Regions from separate parts of the Micromonospora sp. NRRL B-16802 genome, predicted to be linked through region 2. Evidence: riboswitches for the same ligand, from Rfam matches in the RefSeq annotation. Region 2 holds a riboswitch; each other region holds the start of a gene.

Region 1 (3,979 bases), on a different contig from region 2:
ATCCTTTCGGCGAACCTCCGCACGAGCCGAGAAGGGAGACGGTGTGAGCAACCAGGCCGAGACATTGGAGTTCCAGGCTGAGGCGCGTCAGCTCCTGCAGTTGGTGGTCCACTCGATCTATTCGAACAAGGACGTCTTCCTGCGGGAACTCATCTCGAACGCGTCCGACGCGCTGGACAAGCTGCGGCTGGCCACGCTTGTCGACAAGGACCTCGCCGCCGACACCGACGACCTGCACGTCGCCATCGAGGTCGACAGGGACGCCCGCACCCTGACCGTCCGGGACAACGGCATCGGCATGACCCGCGACGAGGTGGTCGGGCTGATCGGCACGATCGCCAAGTCCGGCACCGCCGAGCTGCTGCGCCAACTACGGGAGTCCGCCGACGCCCGCGCCTCGCAGGACCTGATCGGCCAGTTCGGCGTCGGCTTCTACGCCGCGTTCATGGTCGCCGACCGGGTAACCCTGCTGACCCGCAAGGCCGGCGAGACCGGCGGCACCCGCTGGGAGTCCACAGGCGAGGGGACGTACTCGATCGAGCCCGTCGCCGAGGCACCCCAGGGCACGGCGGTGACCCTGCACCTCAAGCCCGCCGACACCGAGGACAACCTGCACGACTACACCGCCGAGTGGACCATCCGCGAGATCGTCAAGCGATACTCCGACTTCATCGCCTGGCCGATCCGGATGACCGTCGAACGCCCCGGCACCGACGGCGCGGACCCCACCAGCGAGGTGCAGACCCTCAACTCGATGAAGGCGCTCTGGGCGCGACCCCGCGACGAGGTCGACGCCGCCGAGTACAACGAGTTCTACAAACACGTCAGCCACGACTGGGCCGACCCGCTCGAGGTCGTGCACATGAAGGGCGAGGGCACCTTCGAGTACGAGGCGCTGCTCTTCCTGCCCAGCCACGCCCCACTGGACCTGTTCTCCCCGCAGGGCCGCCGGGGCGTCCAGCTCTACGTCAAGCGCGTGTTCATCATGGACGACTGCGAGGCGCTGGTCCCCACCTACCTGCGCTTCGTCAAGGGAGTGGTCGACGCCCACGACCTGTCGCTGAACATCTCCCGGGAGATCCTCCAGCAGGACCGCCAGATCCAGATCGTCCGCCGCCGCCTGGTGAAGAAGGTCCTCGCCGCAGTCAAGGACCTCAAGGCCAACCACGCCGAGCGCTACCAGACCTTCTGGAAGGAGTTCGGCACTGTCGTCAAGGAAGGGCTCATCGACGACACCGACAACCGCGACACCCTGCTGGAGATCCTGTCGGTGGCCTCCACCCACGACCCGGCCGAGCTCACCGACCTGGCCGGCTACGTCTCCCGGATGAAGGACGGCCAGAGCGACATCTGGTACGCCACCGGCGACTCCCGGGCCACCATCGAGAACTCCCCGCACCTGGAGGCGTTCCGGGCCAAGGGCCACGAGGTGCTGCTGCTCACCGACCCTGTCGACGAGGTGTGGGTGGAGCGGGTCGGCACGTACGACGGCCGGCCGCTGCGCTCGATCGCCAAGGGCGAGGTCGACCTGGACACCGACGAGGAAAAGCAGCAGGCCGAGTCCGAGCGCGAGCAGCAGCGGCAGGAGTTCGCGGCGCTCGTGGACTGGCTCGGCACGACCCTTGCCGACAGCGTCCGGGAGGTCCGCCTGTCGTCGCGGCTCACCACCTCACCGGCCTGTGTGGTGGGTGACGCGCACGACCTCACGCCGACACTGGAGAAGATGTACCGGGCGATGGGGCACGAGATCCCGTCGACGAAGCGCATCCTGGAGATCAATCCCGGTCATCCTCTGGTAGCCGCGCTGCGCAAGGCCCACGAGCAGGGCGATTCCGCCGAGACCCTCACCGAAACCGCCGAGCTGCTGTACGGCCTGGCGGTGCTCGCCGAGGGCGGCGACCTGGCCGACCCGGCCCGCTTCACCCGTACGCTCGCCGACCGGCTGGCCCGCACCCTGTAGCCAGGTGCCCCGGCCGGTGGTGGCCCGCGTTGTCGGGCTCCACCGGCCGGGGATCGGCAGATCTGATCGGAAGCGGTCCATCATGGCCGCTGCAGAGCTGGACGCCGCCCGCAACCGCTGAGCGCGCCGCTCAGCGCGGCCCGGTGAAGAACTTCACAGGGGTTGGGCGATCGATGCCGGCCGTGCCTAACGTCGGTCGGGTTCGCCATCGCGGACGCCACGACCGGTAACGCCAAATCCTGCCCCCGGTCGTCGGAACCCAGTCACCCGGGCAGGAGCGGGGGACCCAAACGTTCCTCGGTGCATCGTCACCTCGGGGTGAAGCCGCCATCGCGCGGCCGGGCTCCTCGGCCCGAACCCGACAGCTCACCTCGCCGGCGTGGAGGAAGCACACTCATGACGTCTGTCTATACCCCCCGTCATCGACGGGTCAGCACCCGCCGTATCGCCGTCGGCACCCTGGCCGTCGGCGCGGTCACCGGTGCCGTGGCGCTCTTCGGCCCGGCCGCCCCGGCCCAGGCCGCCGTCAACTGGGACGCCATCGCCAAGTGCGAGTCCGGTGGCAACTGGAAGATCAACACCGGCAACGGCTACTACGGCGGGTTGCAGTTCTCGCAGAGCACCTGGGCCGGCTACGGCGGCAAGAAGTACGCCGCCCGCGCCGACCTGGCGAGCCGCAGCGAGCAGATCACCATCGCCGAGAAGGTGCTCAAGGGGCAGGGCATCGGCGCGTGGCCGACCTGCGGCAAGAAGGCCGGGGCGTCGGGCGGCTCGGCCACGAAGTCCTCGACGAAGCCCACCACGAAGTCGAAGTCGACCGCCAAGTCGAAGTCCACTCCGAAGGCCGACAAGCCCGCCCAGCGGTCGTCGCGCGGTGAGCAGCCGGCGACCCGCAGTAACAAGCGCACCGCCCCGGCGGCCAGCGGCGACACCTATGTGGTGAAGTCGGGCGACACCCTGTCGGAGATCGCGCAGAGCCACCGGCAGGACGGCGGCTGGCAGGCCCTCTACGAGCGCAACCGGCAGGTCGTCGGTGCCGACCCGGGCCTGATCTTCCCCGGGCAGCGGCTCAGCCTCTGACGTACGACACAGCGGGCGCCCGATCGGATTCCGGTCGGGCGCCCGCTGGCGTGTCGCTGACGTGGCGGAGGCGTCAGGCGGCCGAAGCCCGCGACGCCGAGACCGCTTCGCCGGACCGGGTCCGCCGCGGGTGGAAGGACTCCTGGGTGGACCAGTTGTCCGGTGTCTCGTCGTGGCCGTCCCACTGCGGGGCGGCCGTCGGCGGTGTCTCGGCCCCGCCTCGGGCGAGCCGCAGCGACTGTTCAGCGTTCCCGCGCGCCGCGCATGGGTACGGTTCCCCGGCGCAGAGCAGGTTGCCGCAGACGCCGTCCTCGGTCGGCTCGTGGGCGTCGAGCACGTCGAGCGCCAGCTGCCACAGCAGCGGGTCGGTCACGTCGTGCGGACGCTCGGCACGCCGGCTCGCGCGGTTGCTGCTGTCGTCGGACATGGTGGTCCCCCCTCAAGGCTGATCGTCACAACGTCTCCGATCATGCCGTCGCTAAACCCTCCAGCTGCTGTGATATCCGCCGCCACCAGGCGGATCAGTCCGGCAGAAGAGGCATTTCGACACCCGAATCCCGGCCCAGCAGCACCGCGCGGGTCAACGCCGTCGACCCGAACCGGTCCCGGACCGCGTCCACGGCGGCGTCCAGGTCCGCCCCGGGGACGGCGTCGAACGGCAACTCCGGTTGCACAGGGTTGTCGTCGAGGTTGCCCACCGACACCCCGATCAGCGTGACGCCCCGCCTGTCGATCTCCGGCAGCGCCGTACGCAGCAGCGCCCGCGCGGCGGCGAGCAGGGGCGTGGTGTCCGCGGTCGCCTTGCGCACTGTGTGCGAGCGGGTTGCCCGGGTGTAGTCGCCGAAGCGCAGCCGCAGCAGCACCGTGCGCCCGGACCGGCCAGCCGCCCGCATCCGCCGGGTGACCCGGTCGACAAGGCCCGCCAGGATGGCGTCCAGC
Region 2 (3,979 bases):
GCCGCCACGGCAGAGTCGTTGCCGGCGCGTCCGGCCACCGATCCGTTGCCCCGCGCCGACGAGCCGACCCGGCCGGGCACCCGGGCACCGCCGGGCCGCTGAGCCACACCGCGACACCTGTCGCGATCACCGGGACACCGTCCCGCCGCCGCGCCTGACGACACATCACCTCGCACCGGCCGACCGTGGCCCCCTGGCCCGGACGCTCGTGCGGCTTCCCATCGCAACGCTCTCCCACCGAGGTGCCGACCATGGAGACCGTCGTCTTCTACGAGTTCCTGACCGAGGTGCCGCAGGCCGCCGCCATCTGGTCGGCCCTGCTCCTGCTGACACTGACAGTGCTCGCCGTCCTGGTCGCCCGTCCGGAGCGGGACGGGTCGGCCGCCGAGCGGGACGGGGAGGCCGCCGAGCCGGCGCCCACCGCCCGTGAGGCCGCCGTCGCCGAGGCCGCCGACCTGCGCCGGTACGCCGAGGAGGTGGCCGTCGCCGCGGCCCGCGCGGCGCAGACCGCCCGCCGACGGCGTGCGGCCTGGCTGACTGCTCAGGAGCAGGTGGAGCAGACCTGGGCGCGGTACGACGAGGCGGACGCCGTGGCCCGCCGGTTCGCCGGCGCCGGGGCGCTGCCCACCCCGCGAACCCCGCGCACCCCCGCCGAGTACGCCATCCGGGAGCGCTACCTGCACCGGGCGGCGATGGCCGCGTACTGGCGGGGGGACCTGACCATGCGGCAGCTCGGCGACGTGTTCGGCCACCGGCACGGCTGGGATCCACGACGGCACCCGGTGGAGCAGGAGGTGCTGATCAGCCGGGCGGCCCGGGAGACGCGGCGGGCCGACTACGAGGCTGCCGCCGGACGGGAACGGGCGGCCTGGCGCGACGCCGAGCTGGCGGCGTCTGCGGCGCGCGCCCTGGCCGAGGAGGCGTACGCGGCGGCGGCCCGGTTGCGGCCGACCCGGGTGGCGGCCCGCCGCACCGTCCGTGTCGCGGCTCTGCCGGCGGCGGCGGCGCGGTGGCGCCCGGCGCGGGTGGGGTGAAACGCGCCGATTATTCGGTGAGCCCGGTCACACGCGCGGGAAATCGGGCGGCTGGCGCGTTCGGCCGGATTGTTCCCGCAGATCCGGCGGCATTGTCGACGACGTGTCCGCTTGTCGACCTACGGTGCCTCCGTAACCGCTCGTCCCATCGAGTCACGTCAGCGGCAAGACGCCCGGAAATTGTCGCCCCGTTCAAGGTTTACGCAGGTGAGCGAGGCTTGGCAGGGCTCTGGGCGGCCAGTAGGGTTCGTCCCGTCCGGTGCGGTAATCGATCGCGAATGGCGACGCCGCACCGACCCGCTCAATCGTGATCAACGAACCGGGGACCCACAAGTACGTCCGGGGTGAATCCGCGAGCCACGGCCCGCGGTAGGGCGATCTTCCCGCCCGAATCCGTCAGCTAACCCGGTAGGCGGTGTCGGAAGGAGTTCCATCCCCATGCAGCACCCGCACACCCCTCGGCTATTCCTCCGCCTTCACGGCGTCGCGGTACCCACGCTTGCCCTCCTCGTGGCGGTGAGCTGACCCCCAGGGTCACCGCATTTCCCGCCCGGCCGCGCCGGGCGTTTCCCTGAGCGGTTCCACCATCCGCGGACCACGGTCCGCGCGCTGGCGCGTGCCCGGATACCGGCTGCCCCCGGTGTGCCGCTCTCCCCCTGAACCGTGGAGGACCCGTGAAGCACACCCTGCAGCGTCAGCTGCGTCGCCTCGCCACCGAACGCCCGTACCAGATCGCCGTCGCCTCCGCCGCGGCCCTCGCCATCGCGACCACCACCGGCGCCCTGGTGGCCGGTGCCGACGAAGCCCCCGTCGGCCAGCACACCGCGTCGACAGTCGCCGAGATGCGCAGCGACACCGCCGCCTCCCGCGGCGACGCCCGGGACGCGGACCCCTCGGCCAGCGCCGCCCCGACCAGCGCCAGCCCGAGCAGCGCCGCCCCCTCCGCAAGCGCCGCATCGCCGGCCGCCAAGGCCAGCAGCGACCCGGACCTGACCGCCAAGAAGGCAGCGCCGAAGCCGCCCGCGACAAAGGTGCTCGACTTCCGCTACCAGGCGCAGAACACCTACTACAACTGCGGCCCGGCGGCCGTCCGCAACGCACTCAGCGCCACCGGCATCAACCGCACCCAGGACCAGTTGGGCGCCGAGCTGGGCACCACCGAGATGGGCACCAACTCGGCCCTGGACACCACACGGGTGCTCAACGCCGAGGTGAAGGGCTCCCCGTACCGGACCCGGATGTTCGCCGGCTCGCCCAGCCCGGCCCAGATGGACCGCCTCCAGGCTGACGTCGTCACCGCGATCACCGACGGCCGTGGCGTGGTGGCCAACGTGGCCGGGGACGCCGTCGACACCAACGGCGGCTGGCACTCCTTCGGCGGCGGGCACTACGTCGCGGTGGTCGGCTACAAGGACGACGGCCGTACCGTGCGGATCGCCGACTCGGCGAACGCGGCCTACGGCGAGTACTGGATGACCACGATCAACCTCGCCAACTGGATCGCAACTCGGGGTTACTCCGCCTGACCCTGGCGTGAGGCCCCACCAGACGCCGCGGGCGCCGTCTCCCACGAGGGGCCGGCGCTCGCGGCGTCTTCGTCGACGCCGGGCCAGGGCGGCGACGGCTCTCGTCGCGGGCTGTGAACCGTGGGAGACTGCGGCCGTGCTGGATGAATCGGGTGGTCACGCCGACCGTAGGCCGGTCCTGCTTCTGCTGCACGGCATGGGGGCTACCGGTGACGTCTGGCTGCCCTGGGCGCCACTGCTGGAGCAGCACTGGCCCGGCAGGTGGCTGGCACCCGACCTCGCCGGCCACGGCTGGTCGGCGCCGCTGCCGACGTACTCCTTCGAAGGTTTCGCCAACCGCATCGCCCAGGCCCTGGCGCCCGGCGACCGCATCGTGGTCCTCGGGCACTCGCTGGGTGGGGTCGTCGGCCTGGCGCTGGCCGCCCGCGCCGCCGGAACGCCAGTGGACGCCGTGGTGGGGCTCGGCATCAAGGCCGTCTGGACGCCGGACGAGCTGACCCGCGCCGCCGACGTAGCGGCCCGCCCGGTCAGTTGGTTCGCCAGCCGGTCCGAGGCGGCCCGTCGCTACCTGCGGGTCGCGGGGCTTGCCGGCCTGGTCCCGCCGGACCACCCGATGGTGGACGCCGGCCTGCGCCAGATCGACGGCCGGTGGCGCCTCGCGATGGACACTGGCGCGTTCGCCGTCGGGGAGCCCGATCTCGCCGCGCTCCTGGCCGCGACCGACGTGCCGGTGGTGCTGGCGCGCGGCGAGCACGACACGATGGTCACCGACGCGCAGCTCAAGGAGTACGGGGTGCCGGTCGCCACGCTGCCCGGGCTCGGGCACAACGCGCACGTGGAGGACCCGGCGGCCGTGCTGGCGCTGCTGGACGCCTACCGCTGACGCTCGGCACGCCTCTGGTTCAGGCCAGCGGAGTGAGCTGCGTCGACCGCTCGGTCGAGTGGTCCGTCGACGCCAACTCCCGGCGGGCGGCGGTCAGGAACGCCTCGGCGTACGACTCGGCGGGGAAGTCACCCAGGTAACGCCTGCGGGTCGCCCAGCGCGCCTCGGCCAGCGGGTCGGTGTCGAGCAGGGCGGTCAGCACCTCGTCGGCGTTCGACATGTCCCGGCGCAGCACGTAGCCCGACGCGGCAAGCGGGAAGTTCTCGGTGAACCGTTCGCCCTCGTCGCCCATGTCGGTGACGGCGTACGGCTTGCCGGAGTAGAGGTAGTCCGAGATCACCCCGGACACGTCGGAGATCAGCGCGTCGGAGCGGTTGACGCACTCGGTCAGGCTCAGCTCCCGGGCCGCAGCCCCGACCACGTGCGGTCGCCCGGTGCGGTTCCGGTCGGCGACCAGCAGCTCGGTGAGCCGGCCCAGTTGACGGGCGGATGCCGGGTTCTGCGTCGTGTACGGGTGGGCCCGCAGGATCACCGTC
Region 3 (3,979 bases), on a different contig from region 2:
GAACACCTGCTCGGCGACCGGGCTGGACCCGATCACCAACTTCATGGACTACACCTACGACTCGTGCATGTACCAGTTCACCCCGGGCCAGGCCAGCCGCATGCTGACCGCCTGGAACGCGTACCGCGCGGCGTAGCTGTCCCGCGTACACCTGGTGCCGGCTCCGCCACGACGGAGCCGGCACCAGCGTTTCTGGGCCGTGGTCAGGCGGCGGCCGTCGTGCACTTGACGTCGCGGCTGAGGCGGGTCGGGCGAGCCTGGGGTACGCCGAGCGGCGCGGCCGCCGGGGCTCGCGGGTCGAGCCAGACCCGAACGGCCGGACGGCTCGGCGGGAGACCAGGAATGCCGGTGATCTGGTGCTCACGGCGGGTCAGCATCGCCACGTCGACGGTGAACTCGAAGAGCCGCCAGTCGACCTGCGGCTCGGCTCGGGCGGTCTGCGCCAGCCGGGCCACCCGGGCCGGGTCGGTAACCGGCGAGGCGTGCCCCGCCACGTACGCCTCGTCGTCGCTCTCCTCCGGTGGGAACGAGTGCAGGGCGTAACGGCCGTCGCGTTCGAGATCGCGGCGCTTCGGCGAGTCGATGATGAAGCAGAACAGGCCCTCGTCGGTGATGACCGGGGACACCGGATGGACGCGGGGACCGCCGTCGGCGCGGACCGTGGCCAGATAGCCGAAGCCCGGCCCGTACTGCTGCAGGAGAACGCGGATCCCGTCGGCGAGGCGGGGCTCGTCGGCGGCAAAATCGGACCAGGAAGCCATGAGGGCATTCTATCGAACAAATGTACGAGAGGCGACCTCGACACGCTGGTCACCGGCTGCCTCGCTATGGTGGTCCGATGCTGCTCTCCGACCGCGACCTGGTCACCGAGATCAAGGCCGGCACGCTGGGCCTGGAGCCTTTCGAGCCCACTCTGGTTCAACCGTCCAGCATCGACGTAAGACTCGACAGGCTGTTCCGGGTCTTCAACAACCACCTCTACACGCACATCGATCCGGCCATGCAGCAGGACGACCTGACCTCGGTGGTCGAGGTGCCCGACGGCGAGCCGTTCGTGCTGCACCCGGGCGAGTTCGTACTTGCCTCGACGCTTGAGGTGATCTCCCTCGGCGAGCAGCTCGCCGGCCGTCTGGAGGGCAAGTCCAGCCTGGGCCGTCTCGGACTGCTCACCCACTCCACCGCCGGCTTCATCGACCCGGGTTTCTCCGGTCACGTGACGCTGGAGCTGTCAAACGTGGCGAACCTGCCGATCACCCTCTGGCCGGGCATGAAGATCGGGCAGCTGTGCATCTTCCGGCTCTCCTCGCCGGCCGAGCACCCGTACGGCTCGGTGGTCTACGGCTCGCGCTACCAGGGCCAGCGGGGGCCGACGCCGAGCCGCTCCTGGCAGAACTGGCGCGCCTGGCCGACCCGTTGAGCCGCACGCCCGTCCGGTGTTAGTAAGGGGCCCCTTCTCTACACGAGGCGTTAGGAAGGGGCCCCTCCTTACACCTCAGCCGGGACGGCCGTAACTGTGGATCGGGCCGTCGTCGACCTTCTTCATCTTGACGGGTTGACCGGCCTGGGAGGCGTGCACCACCCAGCCGTCACCGACGTACATGCCCACGTGGTGGATGTCGCTGTAGTAGAAGACCAGGTCACCGGGGCGGAGGTCGGCGCGGCTGACGTCCTTTGTCACCCGGCTCTGCTGCGCGGCGTTGTGCGGCAGTGACACGCCGGCCTTGGCCCACGCGGCAAGCATCAGCCCCGAGCAGTCGTACGAGTTCGGGCCCTCGGCGCCCCACACGTAGGGCTTGCCGATCTGGGCGCAGGCGAACTTGACCGCCGTGCCCGCCCCGCCTCCGGGGTAGCTGGCCGGGCAGGGCGCCGGACGCAGCGGACCCCCGCCGCCGTTGCCGTACACCTTGAGGCGCAGCTTCTGTAGCTTGTCGATCTCGGCGTTGATCTGCTTCTTCTTCGCCGCCAACTGCGCCTCGGTCAGGGTCAGCTCGGCGACCAACTCGTCCAGCGGCGCCTTCTGCCGGGCCAACTCGTCGCGCAGGTCGGCCACCTGCTTCACGTCCTGCTGCTGGTTGTGGGCGAACCGGTCGAGCATTTCGAGCTGGCCGACCATCTCGCTTGGCGAGCGGCTGCCGAGCATCGCGTTGACAGTGGAGACGTTCTCACCCATGTACGCGCGGACGGCCAGGGCGCTGACCTTGTCCATGGCGGCGTCGACCTGGCGCTCCAGCGGGGCGATCCTGGCGGCCAGCGCGCTTGCCTGCTTACGCTTGGCGGCCAGCTCGGTGCGGGTGGAGTTGTGCCGTTCGATGATCGGTTCGAGCTTGTTCCAGTCGGCGTCGATCTGGCGTTCGATCTCGGCGACGGACGGGTCCGCGTGCGCGGCCGTGGCGCTGCCGGTCAGGACGACGGCGACGCCGACCATGGCGGCGAGAGCTGTGGTGAAGCGGGACCAGCGTTGACGCGGCACGATCGACAGGGGGTCGGCTGAGGCCGACCGCTCGGACGACGGCCGCGGGGCATGGAGTGCCACCGGGGTTCCGTACTCCTTCTTCCTGACCGCCTACCGGGTTAGCTGACGGGTTCGGGCGGGAAGTCGACGCCCTACCGCACGATCTGCGGATTCACCCCGAGGGAACCTGGGTCCCCGGCTCACTCGTCGAGCGACTCGGCGGTGCCGGTCCGTTACCGCCCGGGATGGGCAGACCTGCTACCGGGCCGACGATTGACCAGAGTAGAGATGACCGTTACCGATCCGCAACCCGTGCGGCAGTGACACTCCGTGGCGATTCTGCGGGGTCACGGACCGTGCGCGAAGGTTTTTTTCTGCCTGTATCCGAATATGGAAAGGTATTGACGGGAGCTCCCGGCCGGCGGGAGGGTGACCTCACAGTTACCCACGCAATCTAGGGGGTTCGATGCACCGTCCAACCCTGCCGTCCCGTCGGCGCACATTGCTGGTCACCGCCGTGGTCGCCGTGACCGTGGTGCCACTGCCCGCCGGTCCGGTCGCCGCCGCACCAACGGCCGACCGCCAGCAGCAGTACGCTGCCGCAGCGAGCGAGTACGGCGTACCGACCGACGTGCTGCTCGGGGTCTCCTATCTGGAGTCCCGCTGGGACAGCAACGCCGGCACGCCCAGCACCAGCGGCGGCTACGGCCCGATGCACCTGACCGACGCCCGGCACGTGACCGCCCTGCCCGGGCGCGGGCACCACGACACCGGCACCGAGGACCCGCGCGGCGACGACTCGCGTACCGCGCTGGCACCCCGCGAAGCCTCGGAGCCCGCGCCGCCCAGCGCCGCCCTGCAAACGGTCGACGCCGCCGCCGCGCTGACCGGCGTGGCCCCGGAGTCGCTGCGCACCGACCCGAACGCGAACATCCGGGGCGGGGCGGCGCTGCTGGCGTCGTACCAGCGGGAGCTTGGCGCACCGATCGGCACCGGCACCGACCCGGCTGCCTGGTACGGCGCGGTTGCCCGTTACGCAGGCGCGGACAGCGCCGACGCCGCGGCGGCCTTCGCCGACGAGGTCTTCACCACCATCGGCGCCGGCGAGTCCCGGGTGACCGACGACGGCCAGCGGGTCACCCTGCCGGCCCGCACGGTACGGCCGGATCGAACCTGGCTGGACCGGCTGGGCCTGCGCAAGCTCGCCCGCCCGGACGGGCTGGAGTGCCCCCGCACCATCTCCTGTGAGTGGATCCCGGCGCCGTACGAGGCGTTCGGCGACGGGGACTACGGCAACCACGACCTCTCCGACCGGCCCAAGCGGCAGAAGATCGAGTACATCGTCATCCACGACACCGAGGCGAGCTGGGCCACCACCCTGAAGCTCGTCCAAGATCCGACCTACGTGAGCTGGCACTACTCGCTGCGCTCGGTGGACGGGCACATCGCCCAGCACGTCAAGACCAAGGACGTCGCCTGGCACGCCGGCAACTGGTACGTCAACGCCAAGTCGATCGGGCTCGAACA
Region 4 (3,979 bases), on a different contig from region 2:
ACAGCACCGGGGCCGACTCTGGGTAGCGTTCGGCCTGCTCGCCACCCTGATGGTGGTCGAGGCGGTGGCCGCACTGCACACCGGCTCACTGGCACTGCTCTCCGACGCCGGGCACATGTTCACCGACGTGCTCGGCATCGGGATGGCCCTGGCCGCGATCACCGCAACCCAACGGGCCGCCCGCGACCCACAGCGCACCTTCGGGCTCTACCGCCTCGAGGTGCTGGCCGCCCTTGCCAACGCCGTCCTACTCTCCGGCGTGGCGATCTACGTGTTGATCGAGGCGATCGGCCGGTTCGGCGACCCGCACGAGGTGGTGGTCGGCCCGATGCTCGTGGTCGCCGTGCTCGGCCTGCTCGCCAATGTGGTCGCGTTCGCCCTGCTCCGCGCCGGCGCCCGGGACAGCATCAACCTCCAGGGCGCCTACCTGGAGGTGCTCGGCGACCTGCTCGGCTCGCTCGGCGTGATCGGCGCGGCGCTGCTCATCGCGGTCACCGACTGGTGGTGGGCCGACCCGCTGGTCGCGGTCGCCATCGGCGTGTTCATCCTGCCGCGCACCTGGCGGCTCGGCCGCGCCGCGGTCCGCATCCTCGTGCAGGCCGCCCCGGAACACCTCCAGGTCACCGCCGTGCACGACCGGCTCGCCGCCGTACCCGGCGTGGTCGAGGTGCACGACCTGCACGTCTGGACGCTCACCTCGGGCATGGACGTGGCCTCCGCACACCTGACAATGGCACCCGACGCGGAGGTCGGCACCGTGCTCACCGCGGCACGCACCGCCCTGCAGGAGGAGTTCCGGATCGAACACGCCACGCTCCAGATCGAGCCCGGCGCGGCCCCGGGGGCCTGCGGTGCCGTCACCTGGTAGGGCGAGATTCCGCCCTTAATCCCTTTTGTCGGCTTTTTGGGTAGCGCCGTGCACACCGTCAGTCACAATGGCTGCACCAGCCCCATGAGCACCGGTAGGCTGGCTCCCGGCCACCACCCGGCGGCGCCCTCCCGGTGCCGGTGGCGGCCGCCGCCTAATCACCCGAGAGGGCGAACCGGGGAACCATGTTCCTGGGGTGCATCCGCGTCAGCGGTAGGGATCTTCCGTCCCGAACCCGTCAGCTAACCCGGTCGGCGGCTGACGGAAGGACATGCGCAGTGGCACGAGCACGACCCCCCGCCGCCCGATTGGCGGCGCTGATCGTCATGATGTTCACCCTCGGCGTCGCCATCCCCGCCGGCGCCGCCTCGGCCGCTCCCCCGGCCACCCAGCGGGCCGCGGCACCCGACAACGACGAAGAGGGCGGCACCCCGGCCCTGCGCGCCGCACTGGACGCGGCCAGCAAGGGCTACCTGGACGCGAAGCGCGCCCTGGACACCTCGGTCCAGCGGCAGCAGCAACTCGCCGCCAAGCTCAAGACCACCGAAGCCGAGATGAACGAGCGCAGCGGCAAGGTCGGAGAGATCGCCGGCGTCGCGTACCGCACCGGCCGGCTCAGCACCGTCTCGGCGCTGCTCAACACCAACACCCCCGAAGGCTTCATGGACCGCGCCGCCGCGCTGGACGTGGTCGCCGCCAACGAGGACCGGGTGCTGCGCGACCTGATCGCCACGAAGGACGAGGCCAACCGCACCCGCGTCGCCCTCGACGGCGAGATCCGCGAGCAGCGCAAGCAGGTCGAGGTGATGGCCAAGCGCAAGGAGCAGGCCGAACGCGCCCTGACCGTTGCCAACACCAGGCAGCAGTCCACCGCCTCCGACTCCGGCTCCAACCGGGGCACCTCCACCGCCAACGCCAAGCCCGCGCCGCGCAACTCCGACGGCTCCTGGCCGTCCGAGTCGTGCAGCGTCAACGACCCCACCCCGGCCAACGGCTGCATCACCCCACGCACCCTGCACGCCCTCAACCAGGCCAAGGCCGCAGGCTTCACCAGGTACGTCTCCTGCCACCGCTCCGGCGGCTCCGGCGAGCACCCGAAGGGTCGCGCCTGCGACTTCGCCGCGCAGAAGAACGGCTTCGGTGGGGACGCCACCGGCGGCGACAAGACGTACGGCAACAACCTCGCCGCGTACTTCATCCGCAACGCCGACCGGCTCGCCGTGCTGTACGTGATCTGGTACAGGCAGATCTGGCTGCCCAGCAGCGGGTGGAAGTCGTACAGCGGGGCGAACGGCGACCCGTCCAGCGACCACACGAACCACGTACACCTGTCCGTGTACTGATCGACCCCGACCCGGCCGGCGCCTCCCCCACGGGGGGCGTCGGCCGGTGTGCGTCAGCGGGCGCAGCCCGTCCTGTTCGCGCCGCGCAGCGCGGAGGGCCAGCGGGGCGGGCTGGGTCAGGTCGACGGTGGGGGGTTGTCGCTGCGGTCGAGGGCCGCTCCCAGCCGGGCCGCCAGGGCCAGGTGGGCGACGCGGGCCTGGCTGAAGGCGTACCGGAAAAGGGGTTTCGGTGCCCGCAGGGTGATCTCGACGTCGATCCGGACCAGGCCGTCGGGCTCGGCGCGTAGACGTGTGTGGTTACGCACGGTGGTGGCCGGCCACTGGCGTGCGACGGTGACGATCTCGTCGTCGTCGAGGGTCAGCACGTCCGCGTGATAGGTGGTTCGGAAGCGCACCGGGCCGGCGACCAGCCGGTCGTTGATGGTGTAGCTGGCCACGGCTCCGTCCCGGGGCGGAACTCGCCGCACCCGGACGATGAGTGGATGCAGCTCGCCCTGGCGGCTCAGGTCGCCAAGCAGGGCCGCCGCGTCGGCGAGCGAACAGCGGGCCTGCACGGTGTAGCTGAACGTGTCGCTGCTGAGCACGCCGTCTCCCGCCGTCGATGGGTCGCACGATCGTCCCGTACACAGGTGGGGCTGGCAACGCCCGGACGGACACCGGCCGTTGCCCGGGCATTGGCGGCGCGTTATCACTACCGTCGGCTGTTGGGGTATCACCGGTCGTGACGAAGGGTGGACGCATGAACGGGGATGACCGGTGAGCGGGCACGTGATGGTCTTCGCGCCCACGCCGCAGCTGACGGTAACTGTGGATCAGCCGAACGACCACCCCGAGCTGCATCTGCACCCCGGCGGTCAGGGCGTCTGGCAGGCCCGCATGGTCCTGTCGCTCGGTGTCGAGGTGGTGCTGTGCGCCGCGCTCGGCGGCGAGATCGGCCAGGTGCTGGAACCACTGCTGGTCAGCGAGGGCGTCGACCTCAAGGTGGTGGTCCGGGACTCCGGCAGCGGCGGCTACGTGCACGACCGTCGGGACGGCTCCCGGCAGGAGATCGTCGACGTGCCGGGGCATCCGCTGAGCCGGCACGAACTCGACGAGCTCTACAACCTGGCGCTCGGCGAGGGCCTCCGCGCCGAGGTGAGCATCCTGAGCGGGCCGAACGAGCCGTGGCTCGTCCCGGCCGACGTGTACCGGCGCTTCGCCGCCGACCTCGGCGCCAACGGCAGCCGGGTGGTGGTCGACCTCTCCGGGGACCACCTCGGTGCGGCGCTGGAGAGCGGGGTGTTCTTCCTCAAGGTTAGCCACGAGGAGCTGATCCGCGACGGGCGCGCCCGCAACGACGAGACAGCGGAGCTGACCCGGGCGATGTACGAACTGCACGCGGCCGGCGCGGAGACGGTGGTGGTGAGCCGGGCCGACCAGCCGGCGTTGACGCTCATCGACGGGGAACTCTTCGAGGTGCAGATGCCTCGGCTGGAGGCCGCCGACCCGCGTGGCGCTGGCGACTCGATGACCGCCGGGGTGGCCGCCGTGATCGCCCGCGGTGGGGACATCCGCACCGCCATCCGTACCGGCGCCGCCGCCGGGGCACTGAACGTCACCCGGCACGGCCTGGGCACCGGCCGGTTGGACTCCATCACCGGGCTGGTGGAGCGCGTCCAGCTGGCACCGGCGGACAGCCGGCCGCAGGAGCGGACCACCCCCGACGAGCTGGCCGACCGGGTGGTCGACAGATGAGCCTGCGGGTGTTGGTCACCAACGACGACGGGAT

The links. A riboswitch is a leader RNA that binds a small molecule or an ion and turns the genes downstream of it on or off. The one in region 2 is predicted to bind cyclic di-AMP.
Region 1: another riboswitch for cyclic di-AMP. It lies ahead of ADK66_RS16540 (transglycosylase family protein); the one in region 2 lies ahead of ADK66_RS05085 (C39 family peptidase).
Region 3: another riboswitch for cyclic di-AMP. It lies ahead of ADK66_RS01520 (NlpC/P60 family protein); the one in region 2 lies ahead of ADK66_RS05085 (C39 family peptidase).
Region 4: another riboswitch for cyclic di-AMP. It lies ahead of ADK66_RS07370 (hypothetical protein); the one in region 2 lies ahead of ADK66_RS05085 (C39 family peptidase).

Annotation. Positions count from the first base shown of each region.
Region 1 covers NZ_LGEB01000062.1:40,465-44,443, reverse strand. Annotated here, with positions in the region: gene htpG (molecular chaperone HtpG) at 44-1,960, shown strand; cyclic di-AMP (ydaO/yuaA leader) riboswitch at 2,181-2,354, shown strand; gene ADK66_RS16540 (transglycosylase family protein) at 2,357-3,040, shown strand; gene ADK66_RS16535 (hypothetical protein) at 3,114-3,467, opposite strand; gene dinB (DNA polymerase IV) at 3,562-3,979, opposite strand, start outside.
Region 2 covers NZ_LGEB01000024.1:60,279-64,257, reverse strand. Annotated here, with positions in the region: gene ADK66_RS05095 (hypothetical protein) at 1-102, shown strand, start outside; gene ADK66_RS05090 (hypothetical protein) at 252-1,034, shown strand; cyclic di-AMP (ydaO/yuaA leader) riboswitch at 1,323-1,464, shown strand; gene ADK66_RS05085 (C39 family peptidase) at 1,709-2,560, shown strand; gene ADK66_RS05080 (alpha/beta fold hydrolase) at 2,697-3,443, shown strand; gene ADK66_RS05075 (CDP-glycerol glycerophosphotransferase family protein) at 3,463-3,979, opposite strand, start outside.
Region 3 covers NZ_LGEB01000001.1:323,095-327,073, reverse strand. Annotated here, with positions in the region: gene ADK66_RS01535 (zinc metalloprotease) at 1-136, shown strand, start outside; gene ADK66_RS01530 (pyridoxamine 5'-phosphate oxidase family protein) at 204-761, opposite strand; gene dcd (dCTP deaminase) at 839-1,417, shown strand; gene ADK66_RS01520 (NlpC/P60 family protein) at 1,493-2,533, opposite strand; cyclic di-AMP (ydaO/yuaA leader) riboswitch at 2,547-2,684, opposite strand; gene ADK66_RS01515 (N-acetylmuramoyl-L-alanine amidase) at 2,919-3,979, shown strand, end outside.
Region 4 covers NZ_LGEB01000048.1:2,891-6,869, reverse strand. Annotated here, with positions in the region: gene ADK66_RS07375 (cation diffusion facilitator family transporter) at 1-868, shown strand, start outside; cyclic di-AMP (ydaO/yuaA leader) riboswitch at 1,010-1,141, shown strand; gene ADK66_RS07370 (hypothetical protein) at 1,195-2,211, shown strand; gene ADK66_RS07365 (SRPBCC family protein) at 2,328-2,795, opposite strand; gene ADK66_RS07360 (1-phosphofructokinase family hexose kinase) at 2,983-3,945, shown strand; gene surE (5'/3'-nucleotidase SurE) at 3,942-3,979, shown strand, end outside.